DNA from 3 places in the Brevibacillus ginsengisoli genome. Region 1 is predicted to be linked to each of the others. Evidence: riboswitches for the same ligand, from Rfam matches in the RefSeq annotation. Region 1 holds a riboswitch; each other region holds the start of a gene.
The links. A riboswitch is a leader RNA that binds a small molecule or an ion and turns the genes downstream of it on or off. The one in region 1 is predicted to bind cyclic di-AMP.
Positions count from the first base shown of each region.

Region 2: another riboswitch for cyclic di-AMP. It lies ahead of ACQCN2_RS14920 (APC family permease); the one in region 1 lies ahead of ACQCN2_RS21220 (CAP domain-containing protein).
Region 3: another riboswitch for cyclic di-AMP. It lies ahead of ACQCN2_RS18620 (C40 family peptidase); the one in region 1 lies ahead of ACQCN2_RS21220 (CAP domain-containing protein).

Region 1 is NZ_JBNJQR010000012.1:31,548-39,806, reverse strand. Features, by position in the region: gene ACQCN2_RS21240 (type III pantothenate kinase) at 1-735, shown strand, start outside; gene ACQCN2_RS21235 (methyl-accepting chemotaxis protein) at 922-2,655, shown strand; gene ACQCN2_RS21230 (methyl-accepting chemotaxis protein) at 2,851-4,584, shown strand; gene ACQCN2_RS21225 (macrolide family glycosyltransferase) at 4,692-5,942, shown strand; gene ACQCN2_RS21220 (CAP domain-containing protein) at 5,999-6,697, opposite strand; cyclic di-AMP (ydaO/yuaA leader) riboswitch at 6,705-6,872, opposite strand; gene ACQCN2_RS21215 (hypothetical protein) at 6,946-7,557, opposite strand; gene ACQCN2_RS21210 (S16 family serine protease) at 7,583-8,259, opposite strand, start outside.
Region 2 is NZ_JBNJQR010000007.1:25,668-33,926, reverse strand. Features, by position in the region: gene ACQCN2_RS14950 (serine hydrolase domain-containing protein) at 1-1,304, shown strand, start outside; gene ACQCN2_RS14945 (HIT family protein) at 1,372-1,704, opposite strand; gene ACQCN2_RS14940 (hypothetical protein) at 1,810-1,974, opposite strand; gene ACQCN2_RS14935 (hypothetical protein) at 3,063-3,272, shown strand; gene ACQCN2_RS14930 (MarR family winged helix-turn-helix transcriptional regulator) at 3,429-3,887, shown strand; gene ACQCN2_RS14925 (MBL fold metallo-hydrolase) at 3,964-4,701, shown strand; gene ACQCN2_RS14920 (APC family permease) at 4,786-6,603, opposite strand; cyclic di-AMP (ydaO/yuaA leader) riboswitch at 6,698-6,830, opposite strand; gene ACQCN2_RS14915 (lysylphosphatidylglycerol synthase transmembrane domain-containing protein) at 7,077-8,018, shown strand; gene ACQCN2_RS14910 (UDP-glucose dehydrogenase family protein) at 8,028-8,259, shown strand, end outside.
Region 3 is NZ_JBNJQR010000009.1:201,018-209,276, reverse strand. Features, by position in the region: gene ACQCN2_RS18645 (HAMP domain-containing sensor histidine kinase) at 19-1,122, opposite strand; gene liaF (cell wall-active antibiotics response protein LiaF) at 1,138-2,016, opposite strand; gene ACQCN2_RS18635 (class I SAM-dependent methyltransferase) at 2,068-2,610, opposite strand; gene ACQCN2_RS18630 (PspA/IM30 family protein) at 2,750-3,454, opposite strand; gene ACQCN2_RS18625 (LiaF transmembrane domain-containing protein) at 3,501-3,914, opposite strand; cyclic di-AMP (ydaO/yuaA leader) riboswitch at 4,140-4,275, shown strand; gene ACQCN2_RS18620 (C40 family peptidase) at 4,280-4,834, shown strand; gene ACQCN2_RS18615 (response regulator transcription factor) at 5,025-5,747, shown strand; gene ACQCN2_RS18610 (sensor histidine kinase) at 5,749-7,110, shown strand; gene ACQCN2_RS18605 (SDR family NAD(P)-dependent oxidoreductase) at 7,254-8,075, opposite strand; gene ACQCN2_RS18600 (MaoC family dehydratase) at 8,104-8,259, opposite strand, start outside.

The DNA of each region.
Region 1 (8,259 bases):
AATATCGTGCTCGGTATGTACGAAGGGGAATCGCTTCGGTTCCACTGGCGAGTCGCAACCGATCGTAACAAAACAGAAGACGAGTACGGGATGCTGATCCGCAGCCTGTTTATAAGCGCAGGCTTGGAATTCAAGCATGTTGAGGGAGTCATTATCTCTTCTGTTGTTCCTCCATTGAATTTTACTGTGGAGCGTATGTGTGTGAAGTATTTTCAGAAGAAACCATTAGTCATTGGCCCAGGCATCAAAACTGGCTTAAATATCAAATATGAATACCCAAGAGAGGTAGGAGCCGACCGGATCGTCAACGCCGTAGCGGCCATTCACGATTATGGGACACCGCTTATTATCGTGGACTTCGGGACAGCGACCACTTTTTGCTATGTAGATGAACAAGCTCAATATTGGGGTGGAGCTATTGCTCCGGGAATTAATATCTCAACCGAAGCGCTATACAGTCGAGCAGCCAAACTTCCACGGATCGAGATTGCCAAACCATCCAGCGTCGTAGGGCGAAATACCGTTGCCGCCATGCAATCGGGCATCTACTATGGCTTTGTTGGGCAAGTGGAAGGGATTGTTCGTCGAATGAAAGCGGAATCCAAAACCGAGCCTAAAGTAGTAGCCACTGGCGGTCTGGCCTCATTATTCTCGAATGAGACAAGCAGTATTGACGTAGTCGACCCTAACCTGACGCTAAAGGGACTCCGTTTAATCTACGAACGCAATAAATAACCAAACGACTTAAGAGTGATAGATTGTTGAATAATAAACGATTAAAGGGAGCTGAGGCTCTCTTTTTGTTATTTATAGAAAATAATGGTTGTTCAAATCTTGAAAAGAGGTATAAAATTACTATTAAATAAGGAAAATATACCCTTTACAGGTGCATTTCATTAAGGGACGGAGAGGAAGTTAATCGTGAAGACTAAAAGTATGGTGACTAAAATCATTCTATTATCAGCTATCATGATTCTCATCATGACGGTGATTAGCGGTCTCTTGTCGTACCGAAGCATGTTGGTAGCTGTGCAGAAGACCATTGCCAGCTCAGCGATCACCACTGCGCAAAATATTTCTAAAGGGATTGATCCCGATAAATACGAGAAGTTCCTGTCCAATCAGGTGGAAAGCAATGAATACTGGGAGATTCGGGATGTGTTGAATGACTACCGCCTAAAAAACGGTGTATTATATGTCTATACTGGCGAAGTAACAGCAGAAGGCAAGCTTCGCATTCTCGTTGACGGATCACCAAGGGATTCCAAAGAGGCTTCAGCCATTGGCGAAGTAAGCTCAGTTGATGCAAGTGGAAGTCTGGCACCAGTACTAAACGGAGAACCTATTAGCACCGAAATTGTAGAGGATCAACAATACGGTAAGTACTTATCCGGTTTTGCTCCGATTCACAATAAACAGGGAAAGGTAGTTGGAATCCTTGGTGTGGATATAAGCGCCAATGAGGTAGATGCCATCGGTAATCAAGTCATTGCAGGAAGCCTTCCGCTGATGATTGGCTTTATGTTAATCGCGACGCTCTTATACATCGTCGTGTTCAATTACATTCTAAAAAGAACCTTTAAACCATTGCGGGGCCTGCAGGAAACAGCTGAACGAATTGCCCAGGGTGAATTATCTGAAGAATTAATTCAGAAGGACCATGGCAGACGGGATGAAATTGGTACGCTTATTCATTCGTTTAACAAGATGATTATCGATTTGCGTATATTCATCATCAAGTCCAAGGATGCGTCCATGCAGGTCGCCGCCGCATCCGAAGAGTTGACCGCTAGTTCGGAAGAAAGCTCAAAGGTAACCGAGCAGATTGCTGCCTCAACAGAGCAGCTTGCAGCAGGTTCAGATCAACAACTGCGAAGCGTTAGTTATGCGGTTGACTGCATTCAGAACTTTTCGAATAATGCTAACCATATCATGAACAGCAGCGAGGAGATGTCCCAATTAGCAGACTCTGCTTCACACACCTCAAGTGAAGGAATTCACTCCGTTTCTGAAGTGTTGCATCAGATTAAGAAGATTAAAGCCGTGAGTGAAGAAACGAATCTCATGATTAGTAATCTGGGGGATCGCTCAGAAGAAATCGGCGCGATTGTCAACATGATTACCGATATCGCCAATCAGACCAATTTGCTTGCCCTGAACGCAGCCATTGAAGCAGCCAGAGCGGGAGAGCATGGCAGGGGGTTTGCGGTTGTAGCAGACGAAGTACGCAAGCTGGCGGAGCAATCTGCGAAGTCGGCTCATCAGATTAACGAATTGATCGGAATCATTCAGACGCAGGTGGAACAAGCTATTAGGGTTGGGAACCAAAATGCCGAAGAAGTGGCACACGGACTGGAGAAAACACATCAGGCCAACCAATCCTTCGTTCAAATCCAGGCAGCGATCAATAGCCTGACGGTGAAGGTGAAGGAAGTCTCGTCCGCTGTAGAGAAACTCAATTTGGGTAGCCAACAGCTTATATCATCGACCAATGAGATTACACAGTCGGCAGAGGAAGCGGCAAGTGCCACACACCAAAACGCAGCAGCAGCCGAACAGCAGCTTGCCTCCATGGAAGAGATTTCGTCATCGGCAACGTCGCTCTCACATTTGGCAGAGGAGCTGTCTGCAATGATTTTACATTATAAGGTGTAGAAGATTAAGAAAATTATGGACGAAGCTGGCCCTTATTTAGGGTCAGCTTCTTTACTTTTCGGAAGATAACTAATGTTTAGTTATTGTAAATAAATGTTTTGATGAACTTAAAAAGTGGTATTAAAAAACGGTAAGAAGGAAAAGGTCAATCCTTATATACCCTAAAAACAGTAAAGTAGTGGAGAGGAGTTCAACATGAAAACCAAGAGTATGGCGACCCAAATGATTCTACTATCAACCATCATGATTCTCATCATGGCGGTGATTAGCGGATTCTTGTCGTACCGAAGCATGTTGGTAGCCGTGCAGAAAACTGTCGCTAACTCAGCGATTAACACTGCGCAGAATATTTCCAAAGGGATTGATCCTGATAAATACGAGAAATTCCTGTCTAATCGGACTCAAAACGATGTGTACTGGGAGCTTAGGAGTTCGCTAAATGACTACCGCTTAAAAACCGGAGCGCTATTTGTTTATACAGCAAGTTTGGAATCAGATGGAACCCTACATATTCTCGTTGATGGACAACCAAAGGATTCTAAAGTGGCTACATCTATTGACTCACTTAGTTCTGGTACGACAGCCGAAATGATACAGCCAGTATTAAACGGGGGATCTACCAGTACCGATATTGTTGATGATCCAGAGTACGGAAAGTATTTATCCGGTTTTGTTCCGATCCACAATAAGCAGGGACAGGTAATCGGGATCCTTGGTGTAGATATAGGCGCTAAGAATGTAGATACCATTGAAAATAATGTAATCGCAGGGAGCCTTCCGCTCATGATTGGGTTTATGTTAATCGTTACTATTGTATCTATAGTCACCTTCAGTATCATTTTAAAGAGAACCATGCAACCTTTGAGAGACTTGCAAGAAACGGCTGAACGAATTGCCCAGGGTGAACTATCCGAAGAATTTATCCAGAAGGATCATGGAAGACGAGACGAGATTGGCGCCCTTATCAATTCGTTTAACAAGATGATCATCGATTTGCGCAGGTTTATCATCAAATCCAAGGATGCGTCCATGCAGGTTGCGGCTGCATCTGAAGAGTTAACGGCCAGCGCGGAAGAAAGTACGAAGGTAACCGAGCAGATTTCCGCCTCTACACAGCAGCTTGCAGCAGGTTCAGCTCAACAATTGCGAAGCGTCACTCATTCGGCCGATTGGATTCAGAACTTGTCCAATAACGCCAACCATATCATGAACAGCAGCGAAGAGATGTCCCAATTAGCGGACTCCGCTTCACACGCTTCAAGCGAGGGGATTCACTCTGTTTCTGAAGTGCTCCGTCAGATCGAGAAGATTAAAACGGTAAGTGAAGAGACGAACCACATGATCAGCAATTTGGGAGATCGCTCCCAAGAGATCGGGACAATCGTCAACATGATTACCGATATTGCCAATCAGACCAATTTGCTGGCCTTAAACGCAGCCATAGAAGCAGCAAGAGCAGGAGAGCATGGTCGTGGATTTGCGGTTGTAGCAGACGAAGTACGCAAGCTAGCCGAGCAGTCAGCGAAGTCGGCGCAACAGATTAGCGACTTGATCGCAATCATCCAGAATCAGGTGGAACAAGCCATTCAGGTTGGAAATCAAAATGCCGAAGAAGTGACACACGGACTGGAGAAAACAGATCAGGCCAACCAATCCTTCGTTCAAATTCAGGCAGCGATCAATAGCCTGACCGTGAAGGTGAAGGAAGTATCGTCCGCCGTCGAGAAACTCAATCTTGGTACGCAACAGCTTGCATCATCAACCGATGAAATTACACAGTCGGCAGAGGAAACGTCAAGCGCTACACATCAGAATGCGGCTGCCTCCGAACAGCAGTTGGCCTCCATGGAAGAGATATCTTCATCCGCAACGGCACTCTCCCATTTGGCAGAAGAATTGTCCGCAATGATTGCGCATTATAAGGTGTAGACGTTTTGAACTATAATAAACTTGATTCCATTATGTGATTCGAGCGATGAGACAGTGCCCCTTACTTTACCCAATTTAGTGAACAGTAAGCTTAAGGAGTGGTAGAAATGGCGCGTGTTTTATTTATTAACGGTGGATCCGAGGGACATATCAATCCAACTATTGGAGTTGTGCAAGAACTCATTTCGCGTGGGGAAGAGGTCGTGTACTTTTCGATAGAAGCTTTTCGGGAGCGTATTGAGAAGACGGGTGCTTCAGTACGAACATTTGACGATCAAAAATTTATAAAAGCCTTTATCTCAGGTGGAAGAAATTATTTACTTGAGAGAATCAACGGTCTTTTGCTTACGGCAGATATCGTCATACCAAGCGTTCTTGAACAGATCAAAGATGAGCATTTTGATTACATCATCCATGATTCCATGTTTGGTTGTGGACATTTACTTGCTCAAATTCTTAAGCTTCCCGCAATCAACTCTTGTACTTCTTTTGCGCAGACAAAAGAATCTTTCGATAAAATGTTGGAACAGCTTTCTAAAAAAATTCCTACAGAAATAGTTAAACCAATAGAAGATGAATTTCAAAGGCTGACGAAAATGGTCAAGGAAAAATATGGTGTGGAGATCCGTTCTCCTTACGAAGTGTTTTGTAATCCTGCACCACTTACAATCGTTTATACAACAAGGGAGTTCCAACCTGATGGAGAAGCATTCGACCAAACGTATAAATTTGTAGGTCCATCCATCACTTCACGATTCACTCAAGAAAACTTCGACTTTACTACGATCAAGGGAAAAAAACTAATTTACATTTCACTGGGGACAGTCCTTAACCAAGCAATCGATTTCTATAAGCTTTGTTTTGAGGCGTTTGAGAACACTGATCATACGATTGTCATGTCTATTGGGAATAAAACCCAAATTTCTGATTTGGGGGAAATCCCTAAAAACTTCATCGTAAAAAATTATGTTCCACAAACTGACGTACTGCAACATACTAGATTATTTATTACACATGGTGGAATGAACAGTACCAGTGAAGGCCTCTATTACGGGGTTCCGCTGATTGTACTTCCACAAAGCGCGGATCAGCCGATAATTGCGGGGCAAGTCGCTAATATTGGAGCAGGCATTCAATTACAAATGCAAAGCTTGACCGCAAATCAACTGCGTGAAGCCGTAGATCATGTGTTAAACCTTTCATCTTTCAAGAAAGCTGCTGCAAATATTGGGGAATCCTTTCGGAAATCAGGTGGGTATCATCAAGCTGTTGATGAGATACTCGGCAGCGTTGATGTGCTAAATGACCGGCAACAAGTCGATAGAATAAATGAATCCACTAACAAGAATCGAGAGTAAAGTAAAAGAGGTAATTCAGAAACAGTTGCTTTTGTTCCTGAATTACCTCTTTAATTCTAGTTAACTTTTCCGGTAAACTCCTGCACCCAATAGCCATTGTAATAGCCAATTCCAATGGTATCAAAGTTGGGGTTTAAGATATTTTCCCGATGTCCTTGACTGTTCATCCAATCATTCATTACCTGTTGGGCGCTTTGTTGACCCATGGCGATATTTTCACCAGCATAACTAGAGGAAATGCCATACTGCTTCATCATGTCAAAAGGACTACCATAGGTGGGGCTGTTGTGATCGAAATAATGGTTCGTTGACATATCAACCGCTTTATCATTGGCCACTTTAGAGAGAGTGCTGTCAAGCTGCAGTGGCTTCAGACCAGCTTTGGCACGCTCCTGATTCACGATAGTAAACACTTGTTGAGCATAGGTTCCAACTTCTGGTGTTTGCTGTACAGGCTGTTGTACAGGCTGTTGGTTTGTTTGTGGCTGGCTGACTACTGTATTGTTAACTGGCTGGCTATTCGATTGCTGTGGTACATTAAGAGTCATCCCCGCGAAGATCAGGTCGGGATTGCAGATCTGCGGATTTGCCCAAAGCAATTGATAGAACGGGACGCCTTGATTCTGGGCAATATTCGATAATGTGTCGTTAGGTTTCACCTGATAAGTAGCGGCGAATGCGGACGTCGTGATGCTTGACAACGCCAAACCTAATGCAATGGCCATGAGAGGTTTTCTGGAAAAACGCTTTTTCATGGTTCTACTCACTCCTTTTTGTTACCTACGAGGTTAGGTGTCGGATTCGGATTGAGGATACAAACCTACGCTGCGTGAGCGATTCACCCCTAGCAGATCGGTCTATCGGCCAAATCTGCAAAAATTCTTTCCCCCGCACTACTCGATTTTTAAGTAGTTTCGGTCATGACAAAAAGGATAACAGATAATATATTGGGAATAAACGTAATAATGTTGTCAATTGCGGTTGGTTTTTCCACTGGAAGAAATCAACCTTCCGTTGCTGCTTGCTCACTCAACTTATGCTCTTGAACCGCTTTTAACCCGCCTGTGATAAGGACAAACATACAGATATACATCAGAGAAACCAAAATTTCGAGAACTAGCGCCCACATGATTAAACTGTTTGAAGGATTGTCGTCTCTTAACAGCATTTGGTTCAAGTACCGATAGATCATCTGTCCGATGTAATAGAACGGGATGAGGTTTAGGAGGCGTTTTCCGTACATCTTTGTTTTGTCATCCATTTTGGTCAGGAATTTTGCCATGTCCGAGTAAACGGTCCATAACCCTATAAGATTATAGAGGGGAACGATGATGCGGGCTAAAGCATCCCCTGGGGTAACGGGATAGTTCCAAGCGATTTGGCGAAAATCCTTGTGAACATGATAAATCCAGAACAGAAAAAGGATAACCGTCAACCAACCAAGCACAAAGTTGAACACCCCCAAAGATGCGTCTATCCATCCTACATAATCAAAATAAAAGAGTTCATCCCACACCGCGATGACACTGCCGATGAGGCTTAAACAAGAACAAATTGCGCCTACAATCAATAATAAAAATAGAAATTTTCCAATTCGTTCGGACTTTGTTTCCATTAATCTACTTGCATCTCCTTTTTGCTCATGGCAAGTTTTTCAGAAAGGACAAGGCTTCTTCCAGTGTCTCGACTGGTATGATCTGCAAATGGAGACTGTGCTCCTTCGCATATTGCTCGGCTTCTTCCTGATTGCTTACTACCCCAAAGGGAAAACTCCCCTTGTCTTTTGGAACGAAAAAATAATCAACTCCACTTTGTGCCGCGGTCTCTACCTTTTCCCGAATACCTCCCACCGACCCGACGGTACCGTCTTGTTCCAGTGTGCCTGTGCCCGCGATGGTATATTTGCCACCTCGAGAAAAATCCTCAAGGCTCTCCTCTTCCACCAATCCGATTCCGGCCATCAAGCCAAAAGAATTTCCGACATATTGAGCAGACTTCTCCATAATGCTCGCATACTTGGAGTTGACTGATTGAGATGAATCTACCGAATAACCGGAAACTTGTAGCGCATTGGTAACCACCGTTTCCTTGGAAATCTCCTCTTCATTCTGTAACTCTTCGTTATTGCTTGACTCGTCTCGAGAAGCTGGCTCAAAGCTAACCTGTTCGCGATCATAGTGAAAGGTTATTAGAAGCTTTTCGAGGTAGTTTCTCGCCACTCCACCCTCCACATAGGTCATGTACACGTGGCCTTTAATTCCCAATTCTTCGATCTTCACAATATGCCCAGGAGCTATAAACTTCTCGTAATGTGGAA
Region 2 (8,259 bases), on a different contig from region 1:
TTCATGGAGCGGTTCTCGTTGCTGCAGAAGGAGAAGCGTTGATCTGTAAAGGATTTGGTCTCGCCAATCACTCCCACCTGATTCCCAATACCTCGACAACCAAATTCCGAATCGGCTCGCTTACCAAAGGCTTTACCGCAGCGGCCATCATGCAGTTGGAAGAACGAGGATTGTTGCGGGTAGAGGACTTCATAGGCGTTTATTTGCCAGATTATCCGCATGGCAATCAAATCACGATTCATCACCTGCTGACACATACGTCTGGCATTCCCAACTATGCGGCAACACTGGATTTTTGGGAAACGAGCATGCGCCTGAAGCATACGCTGGCACAAGCCATCGATTTATTTCGAGACAAGCCGCTTGATTTTCAACCAGGGGAGAGCTGGAGCTACAGCAACTCGGGATATTTGCTGCTTACGGCTATCATTGAAAAGGTGTCAGGTTTAGCTTACGCTGATTACCTTCGTCAGAACATTCTGCTACCTCTTGGAATGAACGATTCGGGCTGTGATGACGGACGCCCGATTCTGCGCAATGCGGCCTCGGGCTATTCAGTCTGGGAGTCCTACATTCATCCGGAGTTTGAGGATTTGGCGTTGGCTCTTGGCGCATACGGCCTGTATTCCACAGTAGAGGATTTGTACCGCTGGGATCAAGCGCTGTATACGGATCAGCTGCTTACACAAGCTTCACGCGAGAAGATGTTCACCGCTTATATGCCCATTTATGGAGGATATGGCTGGCATATCTCACAGCCCGAAATTGGCGGAAACAAGCGGGCCCGCATCAGTCATTTAGGGGATGTAAGCGGATTTCATAACCATATCGCTCGATTCGTCGAGGATCAGGTAACGGTTATCGTACTAAGCAACGTAGGGCTTACCCCAGTGGAGCAGATTAGCATGGACTTGGCAAAAATCGCTTTAGGAGAATCGGTTGAACCACTAAAAGTGGCCACAGTTGTGCCGTTGACTACTGAGCAAATGGCTAGCTTGGCAGGGAACTATCTGGAAGCAGTTCAGGGGGGAAGTCAAGAGAACGCCCAAGAAGCGGCCAAGGATCAAGTGAAAGCAATCCTCAGCGTGGAAGCAGACGGCAAGCTCTACCTCGCCTCAGCCAAACGATACGGCGCATGGTACAAGTATCCAGTCATCCCTGTGAAAAAAGAGGGAGAGTCTCTTGTGCTGACCACCGAAGTAGTAGATGAAGTACTAGAGTTCCGATTGGATGAGCATAACCAGCCCAAGGAGCTAATCTATCGGGATTTGTATCGGGAAGAGAACGTATTGAAGCGTAAGTGACGGTCTTTTAGAATGACATAACAAAAACTCTTGGCGAAGTGCTAAGAGTTTTGTTGTCTTCGAGTATTTACTCTCTGATTTGTTTACCAAAGATGACGTGCCAATGTAAATGCTTGGAGTCTTGATACTCCCCAAGATTGGTCATAATTCTACTCGCTCCGTACTCCATTACAACCTGAGAGGCAACCTTTTTGACAACTTCAATTAACTCGATGAGCAAGTCTGTATCACTTTCCTCTAACGTTAAAAGAGATAAAACATGTCTTTTAGGGATGACAACGATATGGACTTCATAATAGGGGCGGGTATGATAATAGGCGAGAACATGATCCGTCTCCCAAACTTTTTGAATTGGGGTTTTTCCACTTAGAACTTCCTCGCAATAAAAATCTTCTGTCATATGTAATCTTCCTTCGCTCTTCTTATTGGTATTGATGACTCAGAAATTTCATTTGATGGAAGGTTAATTTAGGAATGTATTGCAAGTTGCTCATTGTAATAAGTCTTAAGATTCTGGTAATTTATCCAAAACAACGATAATGAGTGTGGCGATTGGCCCGAGAAATATGGAAAGAATGAACCAATTAAGACCACTACGGTTCTTACCTTGTGCTAATCCGGCATTGATAAGAGCAAGGGTTCCCCATCCAACTGCGAATTGATTTTGCATGTATAAACACACCTTTACAAATAATTACCAAATACGTTACCGCTAATAAGGCAATTGGTCAATTATTTTTGACACGATAGTCTGGTGAAAAGAACAGTCAAAAGGAACCAAATAAACGAATAAGCGATTTTATAACCCAAATAATCAAAACGATTGAAATATACTCAAATACCATGTTTCTCCACGGCAATTTCACATTTGAGAAAGCGTATTTGAAAAACATGAAGACCAAAATCGCGGATGCAATCTCCATTAATTCAGTCATCTAACTACCTCCAAAATCCCTTCCTAAACAATAACATAAATTAAGAATAAGTGGTATTTAATGGTAATTATGATAACTATGATAATTATGATAATTATGATAATTATGATAATGATTTTATACAATAGTAATTGTGATCAGAAATTAAGCAATAATCCAATTAACATGATGAAAAACAACACGGAGGAAACTATTCGAATCATATCGATGCGAAACTCTGAAGGCTCACAATCTCGACTATACCAAAAAGCGAGAGGCTTCAGCGCAATGAATCCTGTTAGAAACAACATGAGTATATAAAAAATAATATCAATCAAAATAAACCCCTCCATTTATCTGTATTTTACGGCTTAATTCAGGGAGGGCTTCACAGACTAGGGTTATCTGCTCAGCTTTGTTTTAGCTAAGTAAATAAAATAGTCGATGATTAGTCCGATGAAGAGGAATGTACTTAGGTGTATGAGGTAGGCAGGGAATTGAAGGCGGATTACAATACTATTTTCAATCAATTTTGTGCCCTCAACATCTACCATCCAGTTTTTGAATGGTTCCTTAAAAATCATGAATTCTACAACGGGATTAAGTCGTACAAGGATAATGTTTGCTAGGCTGCTTCCTAAATTATCAGCCAGACAAATTAAAATGCTAACAATTCCCAGGCAAAAAGTGAACGATTTCAATTTAAAAATTGGTGTCACCCCTGACATGATCTAGCTTAAAGCGATTATAACAAATGAAGGATTATTCTGGAAAAATTCACGCCGAATTTTTCATTTTCCCACCAGAACGTTGTATAATGATAGTTACAAAGGAGCTGATCAAGATGGCAAGTAAAGCGAAGCGATTCCGCGAAAAGCTGGTACGAGAAGGGAAAATGGATCCTAGTTTGAAGCGAGGATCATGGAATGGAATCAACCCGGTGGAGCGAAAACCTGAACGACCGGAGATAGAAATGCGAAGAAAAGAAGCGAAACACCGTGGACGTCTGATTCGTGGAAGCGAATTAGACGTCCCTTTTTATGCTGTAAACTAAAGAGCTTACTTGATTCCAGCCACTTGCCGTCCTGTGAAAATTCGAATGTAGACTGAACGCGGATACCTTGTTGAATGTCCGTACGATATTCATTATAATTAGTTCTAAAATGAACTATTCAGAAATGAACGATATCGATAAAGGAGTACTCCAAAAATGAATTATAAAGATGAAAAAGTGAAAAAAGCGATGGAGTTATTGCAATCATTTTGGGCGATAAACAAGACCACAACAAAATTCACACAGCAGAATGCAGAGAGCTTAGGCATCACTTTACAACAATTATCGATTATTAATACTTTGTATTCGTTTCCCGGATTAACGCTTAAAAACATCACGGAAAGGCTTATGTCCTCTAAAAGTACCGTCAGTGTAAGCGTAGACGGATTAGTTAAACAGGGCTTAGTAGAACGTACAATTTCCAAGGAAGACAGAAGAGAAATCCATCTTAAGTTAACGTCAAAAGGAGAAGAATTATCAAGAAAATCAAGTGAGAAGGCCTTTTCTTATAAAGCGATGGTCTTAGCATTGGAGAAGTTGGATGAGAATGATGTGGAATCCTTACTCCGGCTGCATAAGGAATTGTTAGCTTGCCTGCAAGAAATTCAACTTTAAGAATGGGGGGATTTGGGTTTCTTGAGGAGGGTTACTGATATAATGATAGGTAGCAAATATAATGGGAGGGTATTGTATGCATTACATACATGTACTGGACATTGAATTTGAGTATAGCGGACAAAGGCAAGTCATTCATCCTGTTATTCTTCAAAGTGAGCAAGATACCATTCTGATTGACTGTGGTTATCCAAATTTTGAAGCCTATCTTGAGGAAGCCGCCAAACGGAATAATGTCGATCTTGCCTCGTTAACCAAAGTGATCGTGACTCATCACGATTTGGATCATATGGGCTCGCTTGCCGCTTTAAAGCGATTGTACCCGCAAGTGGAGATTATTGCATATGACTTTGAAAAACCATATATCGATGGGACAAAAAAGTCTTTACGGCTTGAACAAGCGGAATCGAGCTTTGATGCGTTGCCGGAAGAAGCAAAGCCTTTTGCGGAACAATTTATGTCCTTCGTGAAATCCATTGAACCGGCATCGGTTGATCGCACGGTCTCTGCCGGTGAACGACTTCCTTGGTGCGGTGGCATTGAGATTGTCCACACTCCCGGTCATATGCCTGGCCATATCTCATTGTACCTTCCAGCAAGTAAAACATTGATCGCTGGGGACGCTGTTGTCGTGCAGCAAGGAGCTCTGAATATCGCAAATCCTCAATATACAATGGATATGGAAGAGGCTGTACGCTCCGTTCGACGAATGCTTGACTACGACATTGATCAGTTGATTTGCTATCATGGAGGGGTTTTTCAGGGCGATGTGAAGGCGGCTTTGAAAAAGATCATACAAGACTATTCCGAGTAGAAAAAGATCGACAAGCCAAGATGGTTCCTGAAAGTTTAAAAAACGACCAGCCGTGTGATGGCTGGTCGTTGCTTTTTCATTTGATTATTTCTGCAAATGATATGGCACGGTTGCTACGGTTACGTTTTTACGAGTGAACAGGTAGGCGCGAATCAGCCAACTGGTCTGATTGTGCAGGAAGTTGTGCCACCACTTCTTCGTGATAAACTGCGGCATTAAGATGGTAATATGGCCATTCTTCGCTGTTTTCCATTCAACCGTATCGATAAACTTGATTAACGGTTTCAGGATGCTTCGATAGCGGGAGCGAAGGACGATCAGACGAATGCCGGGATTCCATTCCGCCCATTTGCTCTCCATTTTGTCGACGGACTCATCATCAAAGCCTACATAAACGGCCACCACATTATCCGTCATCGACTTGGCGTAGCCGATCGTTTCCATGACCACACGGGTTACCCCGGCAACCGGAATGACAACCACATTGTCTTTGCTTATCGGCTTGTCCCGAGAAATGTCAATTCGCAGCTCTTCGGCAATATCGTCATAATGCTGATGAATGTTGCGGAAAACGAGAATAACCACTGGCAAAAACACAAAGATGATCCACACCTGCGAAAACTTCGTAATGGTAAAAATAAGGGCAATCGATAGCGTAGTGAGCATCCCAATCGTGTTAATGCTAAATGGAAGCGCCCAGCCTCGAGGTTTGCGCGTGAACCATCTTTTCATCATCCCAGCCTGTGACAGCGTGAACGGAATAAATACGCCCAGTGCGTACAGTGGGATCAGGTTCTCCGTATCTCCTTTGAAAATCACGATGAGCAGAGCAGAGAACACACCTAGCACAATAATCCCGTTGGAGAAGCCGAGCCGATCTCCTCGTACCATGAACATGTGCGGCATAAATTTATCCTTCGCCAGCATAAAAGCAAGTAAAGGAAAAGCGGAGTATGCCGTATTGGCGGCTAGGAACAGAATCAAAGCGGTGATCGTCTGAATGCCATAATAAATCCCGCCGCGTCCAAACGTAGCCGCTGCAATTTGAGAGACAACCGTTTCTTTCGGGTTAGGAGAGATTCCATACCAGTAGGCCAAAAAGCTGATGCCAATAAACATACAGCCCAGGATTGCCCCCATCATTGCAAGGGTAATGGCCGCATTTTTTTCAGAAGGTGCCTTGAAGTTGGGAATGGCGTTGGATACTGCTTCCACCCCTGTTAGCGCCGAACAGCCTGAGCTAAAGGCTTTTAACAGAATAAATAGGCTGATACCCGAAATCGAGACACCATAGGTAGGTTGGTGAGCAGGAATCGTTCCTGTCATCAGTTGATAGAATCCACTTATGATTAATACGAAAATAGCAAAAACAAACAGATAAACTGGATAAGCAAGAATGGTGGCTGATTCGGAGATCCCGCGCAAATTCAGAATGGTAAGAATAAGAATCATGCCAACTGCAATCAGAACACGGTCCTCGTGTAAAAACGGAAAAGCTGAGGTAATGGCATCGGTGCCGGCAGAAGCGCTAACAGCAACCGTCAGGATATAATCCACCAAAAGCGAACCACCCGCCACTAATCCAAAAGGCAAACCCAAATTTTCCTTTGCGACGATGTACGCTCCGCCTCCAGAGGGGTACGTAAAGATCGTCTGGCGATACGACAGGATGAGAACAGTTAACAATCCGAGTACGGCAATCGAAATCGGAATGGAATACCAGAGGGCGGTAAAGCCTCCCACCATCAAAACGAGCAAGATTTGCTCTGTTCCGTAGGCGACCGATGATAAAGCGTCAGATGAGAGGACCGCTAACGCTTTCAGCTTGCTCAGTTTTTCATCAGCCAGTGCGGTTGATTTCATTGGGCGGCCAATGAGAAAACGTTTTAACTTCGATACCATGATGTGTAATCCCCGCTTTGTGTAAGATAGTTCAATCGCTCATTTACAACACAAAAAACACAAGGAGGATTAAGTACGGTCTTGTGTCAACAGTATTCACCCCGATCCACGCTTACGAGGTTAGCTGACGGATTCGGACAGATTCGAGTTGCCCTACTCATCGCTTCAGATGAGATTCACCCCAGAAGATTGGTTCCCCCGTTCATTCGATTAAGCGTTCACCTATTCAATTTAAGATAATTACATACGAAATCCTACACTCCCGAAATTCAAACAGCAAGTGTCTAAAATCGCTGAGTAAGCGTTTACAATGGACAAAATTACACGTTAGCTTCTTACTGCTATCTGAATCATGTTCTGCTATATTTGTGGATGAGCTGTTTTTCGTCTGGAAATGGGACGTTCGTACTATATTTTTCCGGAAGAATGAATGGCTATCAAAAGACTATGATGGTTAAAGGATTGCATATGGAATGAACAAAAAAACGATTGGAATTTGGGGCATTCGCCTGATCATTTTTGCCGCGTTTGTGTACCTGTGCCTGGGGTGGTTTGATCTCAAGCTAGTCGCGAATCAATTGCTGCGTCTGCTTGCTCAGCCGATAGCTCTACTTTTGATGACGGTCTTGTATGGTATGGCTTTTGTTCTGCGGGCCGTTGCCTGGCGACGATACTTGCATGATCATGTATCCTTCAAGGTTTGTCTGCATGCATTATTTTATAGTTTATTCATCAATCACATTCTTCCGTTTAAAGTGGGAGAAGTTGTGCGAGCAGGTTATCTGGTCCAAGGCAAGCATGCCAGTTGGGACGAAGCGGCTCATTCCGTGATTGTACTTCGCAGTCTGGATGTCCTTACGCTGGGGCTATTCTCCGGGATCGGGGTCTTGGTCATCGGGCTTCGTGTTTCGTGGTTCGCGATGATTGGATTTGTGCTGGGAATCATGCTTGTCATCGGCCTTGTCTATTTTTTATCCAAACAGAAGTTGTCTGGCTTCCTGCACAAGCATGTCCGTCTAATGAAGCAAGCGATGAGTGGAACAAGCGGCGTCATGATCGTGAGCTTGACCGCAATTAGCTGGTTACTGGAAGCGTTTGTGGTGATTGGTGTTGCTCACGCTTTAAAGATCAAGCTGTCTTTTCTTCAGGGGGTCTGGGTGACCAGCATGACGATTGCGGGACAGACGTTTAATTTTACTCCTGGCGGGATTGGAACGTACGAGAGTGTGATGAGCTTTTCGCTGGCGGCAGTGGGGATGTCGCTTTCGAACGCATACGCGGTTGCTTTGCTTAGTCACGGATTCAAATTCATCTTTTCATTCGCGGCAGGCGCCTATGTACTCATCACCTCGCCTGTATCGCTGCGGGATGTACGAAAATGGACGGCAAAGAAAAAGCTAGAAGAACAGAAATGAGGCAACTACATGACAAAAATATCCATTATGGGAACAGGGTACGTAGGGTTGACGATGGGAGTCGGCCTCGCCTTTTTTGGCTGGGACGTCCTATGCCTGGATATAGATAAACAGAAAATTGAATGCCTGCAACAAGGCAAACTTCCTCTCTATGAACCAAGGATGAAAGAAGTATTGCTCGAGCAAATCAAGGCTGACAGAATTCGCTTCTCCAACGACTTGGAGGAGGGGATCAAATGGG
Region 3 (8,259 bases), on a different contig from region 1:
CAGGAAGTACCTCCTCCATTAATCACGTTCACTCATCAATGGTATTCGAACCTCTAATTGAGTTCCTTTACCAACTGCCGAATAAATATCCAAGGCCCCGCCCAATTCATTGATACGCTCACGAATCGAGACGAGACCGTAAGATGTCATCTTCTCTCCCTCCGGATCAAACCCGATACCGTCATCCGCTATTCGCAGACGTACCTGGTCTTGCAGGGTAAATAATTTGACTGAAACGGTAGAGGCCCTGGCGTGACGCAAAGTATTGGAGAGTGCTTCTTGCAAAATTCGGAACAAATGATCCTCGATCGCGCTGGAGAGATTCATAATTTCTTCAATCTCCCAGGTAAGCGCCATCGGGTGTTTCTGCGTCAATTCTTCTAAAAGCTCACAAACGGCGTCTTTTAACGATTTATCTTGCAATGTAGCCGGACGAAGATGCAAGAGAAGCGCACGCATCTCAGCTTGTGCTCCTGCGGCCATCTCTTCCACCAGCTCAATCTGCTGAGCGGCTTTCTCAGGATTCTTCTCGATCAAGCGTTTCATCGCAGCCGTTGTCATGGAAATGGCAAACAACTGCTGACTTACCGCATCGTGCAGCTCTCTTGCCAATCGCTGTCGTTCTTCCACGACCGCCGCTTGCTTCACTTGATCAGCCAACTCAATATTGTGATTGGACAAACGCTGCAAGGATACAACCTGTTCTTCCCACTTGGCCGCCAATCGGTTCAATTGCCACCCTAGTTCTCCAAGTTCATCCGCTCCCAATTCGGGTACGCGATAGGAGAGCATGCCCCTTTCCAAATGCATGGCGGCATCCCGCAGCGTATTCATCCGTTTTTTCAGGAGATTGCCAATGATGTACCCAGTAATCACACCAATGATGGAGGCGATCAGTAGGGAAAGGACCAAACTCAAAAGAAACAGCTTCCAATTGAATCGCATCGGAAATATCACATCAAGCTTTACCGCTAACCATGCGGCAAAACTCTCATTACGCTCAATATAGCGAAACAAAACGAACATGGTTCCATACAGTACACATACGATACTCACTGTCAAAAAGAACCATTGCTTTACATACTGCCATTGAATGCTAGAAAGTTTTCCTTGTACCTGCACGGAATTGTACACCCCCTAGATGTACTTCACATCGATATCGCCGATAATGAGCGAAACGATGATCTTTACTTTTCGGGGAGCTTCATCATAATTCTCTGCCGTCAATACGGCATGCCGATTTAGACCACCCTGGCGATGTCCGAATACTTCCATATCTCCTATCGTCACTTCAGCCGAAACGGAAACAGGCAAATCTACTGGAACGTATATAGTAATCCCGCCAACCCAACCGTTAATGACGAGAAATGCTTCCTCTTCTTGTATAAGGGCACGAGACAGATCAATGATCACATCGCCAATGCCATGCCAAATATTCAGACTCTTAAGTTCAAATCGCCCAGAGGTTAAATGAAAATCCCCAATCAAGGCACTTCTCGATTCCTGATTGGATTTGTTTTTGAATGGTGTCTGAATGCGCATGTGTGGAATCTGTTTGTATGACGCTGATTCGGACTGGCTTGTGAATTGATCTGGATCTGGATTTGGCTTAGGCTCTGGATCGGTCTTGATTGCTTCTTGACCACCCGTCTCGATTGGCATGTGTTGAACGGGGTGAACTAGCTCCTCTGACTGGTTCTCTTTGTCGGATTTCTTGGAACGAACTAGCCGAAACCCAAAGTACACAACTCCCAAGGAAACAAGGACACCAAACACATCATCAAACCGGATGTGAAACCACATACTGAGGACCATGAAAGCTCCCCATAAGGTCAAAAGTCCCCCAATTATTTGGCGCTTTTTGGAGTATAACCTCATCCCGAAATAGATAATGATCAGCGGAAATATGATAGCTGGATTAAAATCAATTAAGTTAAGGTTATCCAGCAGAAGTCCGAAACCGATGAAGATAATCAGGATCCCCGCGATTAATTTATTTAGGCGTGAAAATTTCATCTATGGTCCCCTCATCCCCGCGCTCATCACAAGCGTGCTAGAAGTCAACGTTTATTTTTTGTAACACGTATAGACAAATGCTGGCGGAAAGTTCAATAAAGTAAAGCTGATCTCCACTTTAGCGAATCGTTTCTCCAACGCTTCTTTTAGTTGTAAGGAATATTGAAAAGTGACAAAGACTCCTTCGTCATTAAGAGAATGCTCGATTTCATCCAGTAGTTCTCTGCGTGTCTCCTCTGGAAACACAGCAAAAGGCAAGCCAGAAATAATCGCATCACATTTCGTTAGATGTGTCTCTGACAAATAGCTGGAAAGTTGAACCGCTTCGTTACGAATGATAAGGGTTGGAAATCGTTTTCGCAACAGTTTTTGAAAAAGTGGATCACGTTCTATGACAAAAAAATGAGAATCTGTTTTCATCTTTTTCATGATTTCTTGGGTAAATACACCCGTGCCTGGTCCAAGCTCAACGATTACACCTGATCGCTCCCAAGATATCGGTTTCATCATGAGTGAGCTTAAAAATCTGGAGCTTGGAATGATACTGCCTACTTGAGTCGGATTTGAGACAAATCGCTTTAAAAATATAATCATGTCAGACACGAGCGTTTACCTCCAGTATGATGTCACTTTTCTAAGCACAAGCGCCAGCCATGCAACTAGATGTTGCGAATGGCTGGCTCCGCCAGAGCCTCAGATTCTTCGGCTACTGTAAGTATGAAACTTGTTCAGATTATTTCTGGCCTTCCAGCACTTCGTTCGGCTTTTCCGTTTGGGGTGCCTTTAAAGAAGCCTTCAGTTCCGCTAATTCAGTGTCAATCTCATCCTTCTCAAATTTTTGGAAAGATTGATCCAACCCAACAGAACTTGCTTTCCACTGACCACTCATAGTAGCCTCGGCTTCCATCCGCATCACTTTATCTTCCATGCGGGCGAAACCTCGACTGGCACTCTCGCAGCCCATTCCTGTAATGACATTGTTTAAGTGTTTTTGTGTACGAGCTACCTCGGCGCGAGCCACGAGGGTGTATTTTTTGGCGCGCATCTTATAGAATTCGTCTTTCAACTCACCAAGCTTCTCTCTCATCTGTTGCGCGGCTTCACGCGCCGAGATATACATCTGCTCATATTCTTCAGCGCGGGTCTCTTGTTGTTTCTTGTCCATCAAGGCACGTCTTGCCAGCTCGTCCTCTCCTTCTTGCAAGGCGAGCATGACTTGTCGATCGCGCTTTTGGACAGTTGCCTTGGCTTCTTCCAGCTGTTGGCGGAATTTCTTCTCCAGCGCGACTTGACGGGCTACTGATACCTCCACTCGTCCAATCTCCGCCTCAAGATCCCTCATATATTGATTTAGCATTACCGCAGGATCTTCCAGAGAATCCATAACATCATTGACAGAAGCTACTGTTAAATCGCGAAGTCTTTTGATAATACCCATTGTGTATTCCTCCTTGTATTTCCATTCATGTTTTTTTAAAAAAGTTTTAAACTTTGTTTCTCGCGTCCACTTCCCGCTCCCAACGATCCAGAGCGTCCTCTTTCAAAACCGCTTTGGCCCATTGTCGATCAGCATATCCGACGGCTTCATCCGTCCGGTGTGTGTCACGGCGAATCAAGCGGAACCCAAAGTAGATGACTCCAATCGCAAGCAAGCTAGAAAAGAGCAAATGCAGCTTGCCGATCATCATTAAGAAACCAAACAGGAAGATAAACAACCCAAAGAATTTTTTGCCTGCAGATTCGTCCGAAATTACTTTTTTCGCTCCAAAAATCATGATGAGCCCCGGTATAAGGAGGTGAAACAAATGTCTAACCAAACCGAGTTGGTCCACTAATAAAAGTACTCCGACGATAAGCAGGGATAATCCGAGAAACACTTTCCCCGAACGCTCCCCCATCCTTCATCCCTCCAATTCGTAATGGTGCTGTCGTTCATGTCTTTATTCTAGGCCAACTTAGCTTTTTGAATAACGGACGAGCGATTGGTTTTTCACTCCGCCTTGAGACCGATGAGAGCTCGTCCTTCAACACGACCGCCTAATTGTGTCTATTTTATGAACGTTAATTATTTAAAGAGGAAAAATTTACTTAGGGGGCGAATACTTGTACTTTGTGTAAGAATAACTCAAAAAAAGCCGAATTCCTTTATTTGGAAACGGGGGAACCAATCTTTTGGGGTGAATAGCTGTCGAAAAACAGCTTAGGGGACCTTTCAACCGAACCCATCAGCTAACCTCGTAGGCTCACGGAAGGGGCAGCCTCATTGCGTAAGTTTGTTTGGGCTTTTGTTCTTGCTGGACTCTTATCAATGGGTACAATCTCAGCGTATGCTGATGAGAATGTACTTGATTCAACCGTGAAGGAGCTATACGGTGTGCCTTACAAGGCATCGGGTACCAGCACTCGAGGATTTGACTGCTCCGGTTTTACACAATACGTGTTTCAGAAGCTGGGCGTAGACATCCCTCATTCTTCAGCTGCGCAGTATCAGATGGGCAAGGCTGTAGAGAGATCACAGCTTCTACCTGGTGATCTCGTGTTCTTCAAAACAAATGGACACAGCGTATCTCATGTGGGAATCTACCTTGGAAACAACACCTTCATTCACTCTGAATCAGGAGTTGGCGTCGTCAAAACCAAATTGACTGATCCCTACTACTGGTCCGAGCGTTATGTTGGTGCGAAGCGTATTGCTCTTCCAGCTCTTCAGGATTCACCAGATTCAAATCAGATGCTGGCTCAAAGCAAGAAAAAGAGCGTACAGGCAGCTTCTATAACTGAAACAGCGAAAAAGCCTTCACCACAGAAAAAACACTAAGTTCTACGTACATCAAAGGTCAGAGGACATTTTCCTCTGACTTTTTCTGATTATAATTAGTACCTGCTCCCATGAGATGGTTATATATAATGTTGTCTATATGTTTCTTCTATAAGAAATTACCGTCCCAGTTCTCATGGAAAGCGTGTTATATTTGAGGTAGTGAAACTCGATTATGGGGGAGTCTTTTTTGAAAGAACATATACTCGTTGTTGATGATACACAGGAGATTCTTGAACTCCTGCACGACATACTTGAAAGTGAAGGTTTTCAGGTTACTGTAACTGAAGATGGTGCTGAAGCCCTGGTTCTGTTGAAGAACGGATTACAACCCGACCTAATCCTCCTAGACATCATGATGCCCAACATGAGTGGCTACGAGTTGTGCGCCCAGATTCGCCGTGAATCTGACATTCCGATTCTATTCTTGAGCGCCAAAGGAAAAGCGGTAGATAAAGTAGTTGGACTCGAAATCGGCGCGGACGATTATATCACCAAACCGTTTGATGCCGAAGAGTTGTTGGCCCGCGTACGCGCACACCTTCGCCGCTACGATCGGATTCGCAAAGTAACGATTACCGATGCGCCTGACAAAGATGCCTCCACTTCTCCTATTACCATTCTGAAGTTTAAAGGACTGGAGATTCATAAGGAGACCTACTCCGTTTTTGTGGAAGGCGAAAAGGTGGAGCTGTCCACGAAGGAATTCCAACTGCTTACTTTTCTGGCGGAGAATCCAGGCATTGTCTTCACCCGTGAACAGATCTATGATCGCGTATGGGGATATGGCTATGGTTCACTGAATACAGTAACCGTTCATATTAAAAACCTGCGGGAGAAGCTGGAATCGGAGCGAATCTTCATTAAAACACAATGGGGTACCGGGTACGTATTCATCGGGGAGCGTCAGTAGGATGGGAATAGGTAAAAAACTATTCTTGTCCTTTCTCGCTGTAATCGGCATTCATCTTCTGACCTACAACCTTTTTTTCAAGCAACTGATTGTCGAGCAAATGAAAACGGATCGCCACGAGCAGTTTTTGCAAGAAATGGAGGCTGCCAAGCTCGTCCGCTTCAATCAATTGATGCGCAACAGTGTTTTTAAAGACCCAATCGAAGTGAAAGAATTGGATGATCAGCTTCCCAAAGAATTGATGTATCGAGTTACGGTCTACGACGCAAATGGGAACAAGCTTTTCTCCAAACCATCGCCGGCCTATGATATGAAAAAAACCGGTAAAAAGATTATCGCCGAATACCATTTCAATCACGAACCTCCCAACCAGGGACAAACCGTCATTGAATTCTTTACGGATGATTATGATATTCTCGCTTCCAAAGGGGTATCGATGACGATCACCTACATTTATGCCAGTATTCTTTTGATCGGCGCTGTACTCATCTACATTCTCATTCGCTGGATTCTTCGACCGGTGAATGAACTAACTCGCGTGACACAGGACATAAAAGAAGGCAAGCGATTTGTCTCCTTTTCTTATAAAGCTAATGACGAATTCGGACAACTATTCCGCTATTTTCAGGATATGGTGGAGCAGCTTCGCTATTCTGAAGATCGGCAGCATGAATTAATCTCCGCGATTGCTCACGACTTCCGCACTCCGCTCACGACGATTAAAGGGTACGCCTCGTTTATCGCATCGGGTCGTGTGACAGATCTGGATAAAATTCAGAATCGAATGAAAAAGATGGAAGAAAAAGCGTCCGATCTGGAACGGTTGATTGATGAGCTGCAGGATTTCAGCCAATACAGCACGGAATTGCCCCTGACTTACAGCCGAATCCACGTGCAAACGTTTCTCCAGAGTCTGGTTGAGGATTATCTTGAGAAGACGCGTGAAGCCAACCTGGAGTTCAAGTGGAAATTGCGTGTGTCAGATCGCCTGTTCGTTGAAGGAGATCAAGCCAAATTACGCCGTGTCATGCAAAATCTGTTGAATAATGCCATCTATTACAATAAACCCGATGGATCGATTCTTTTGACTTGTGATCAGCGCGAACACCAACTGGTGGTTAACGTCATTGACAAAGGAGAAGGAATTGCGGAAGAAGACCTGAATAAAGTCTTCACAAAATTCTATCGGGCGGAGAAATCGCGAAATCGCAATAGTGGCGGGACCGGGCTTGGACTTACTATTGCGCAAAGTATCATGGAGCGGCATGGTGGCCAAATTACTGTAACCAGCCAACAAGGGGAAGGCAGCTGCTTCACCGTATCGCTTCCGATTATGCGTAAGGATCCGGCAAATACTTTATAGATATTTATGAACGTTTTATGTCTTTTTAATAAATGACTGCTAGACTAAGTCGTAAGCATTATTGCTTTCACGTGTAAAACACCCTATTTTAGTATCTACTTGGCGATGACAAGATCGCACACGGTATGATACTTTTTTTCTTTTTATGGGGATTGTTGAATATCGTCAAACGGATATTCGACACAAACCGGCTTTAACCATTGAACCGCTTGTGTCCCGTTAATCCCAAACACAGTTCCACTTTCCACCGAATGACTAAGCAACCACGAGACAAATCTTCCTACCTCTTCAGCAGAACCGATTCTCCAATATTCGGGAAGCTCTTTGCCTTGTTCGCGAGCCAGCTTCTGTTCGCGATTGACATGGGGGCGTGTCATATCCGTCAACGCAGCAGGCGCTACCGCATGTACACGAACAGGAAGGGACTTCAATTCTTCTGCCCATGTATACGTCATGGCGAGTATGGCTCCCTTGGCAGCCGCGTAATTGATTTGACCCACTGTCCCTAGAAGACCCGCTGTAGAGATCATGTTGATAATGATCCCAGGTTGAGCTGATTCTCTAAGCGCTTGAATAAATGGTTGCGTACAAGAAAAGGTCCCTTTGGCGTGTACTCGCATGACCTGATCCCATTCCTCTTCTGACATCCGATGTGTCATGCGGTCTGCGACAATACCAGCATTGTTTATCAAAAAATCAACCCGTCCAAATGCTTGTATCGCCGTCTCAACAAGCAATTGACCTGTCTTCATCTCTTCAACCCGACCGGCTACTCCGATGACCCGTCCTTCCGCATGGATTTCTAATTGAGTGACAGTCTCTTTCACCCGTTCTAAACTTGTGCCGTTCACAACTACAAAAGCTCCTTGAGTAAGCAACTGTTTGGCGATTGCGAGTCCAATCCCGCGAGTTGATCCTGTGATCAGGGCTACCTTCCTTTTGAAACTCATCTCATTCGAATGCATCTGGTTTGTTCCTCTCTTCTTTCAATTTCTAGGTAACCTTGATTTTTCCGACATAGACTGGCTTACCCGTTCGAGAGGAACAGCCAACCAACTTGAAGCTCTGTTCACTCTGGCCGTTGGAAGCTTTGTCTTCACCCGAATAAATAGAGAATTGAACCTGATCTCCCGCAAAAATTGGAGCCAG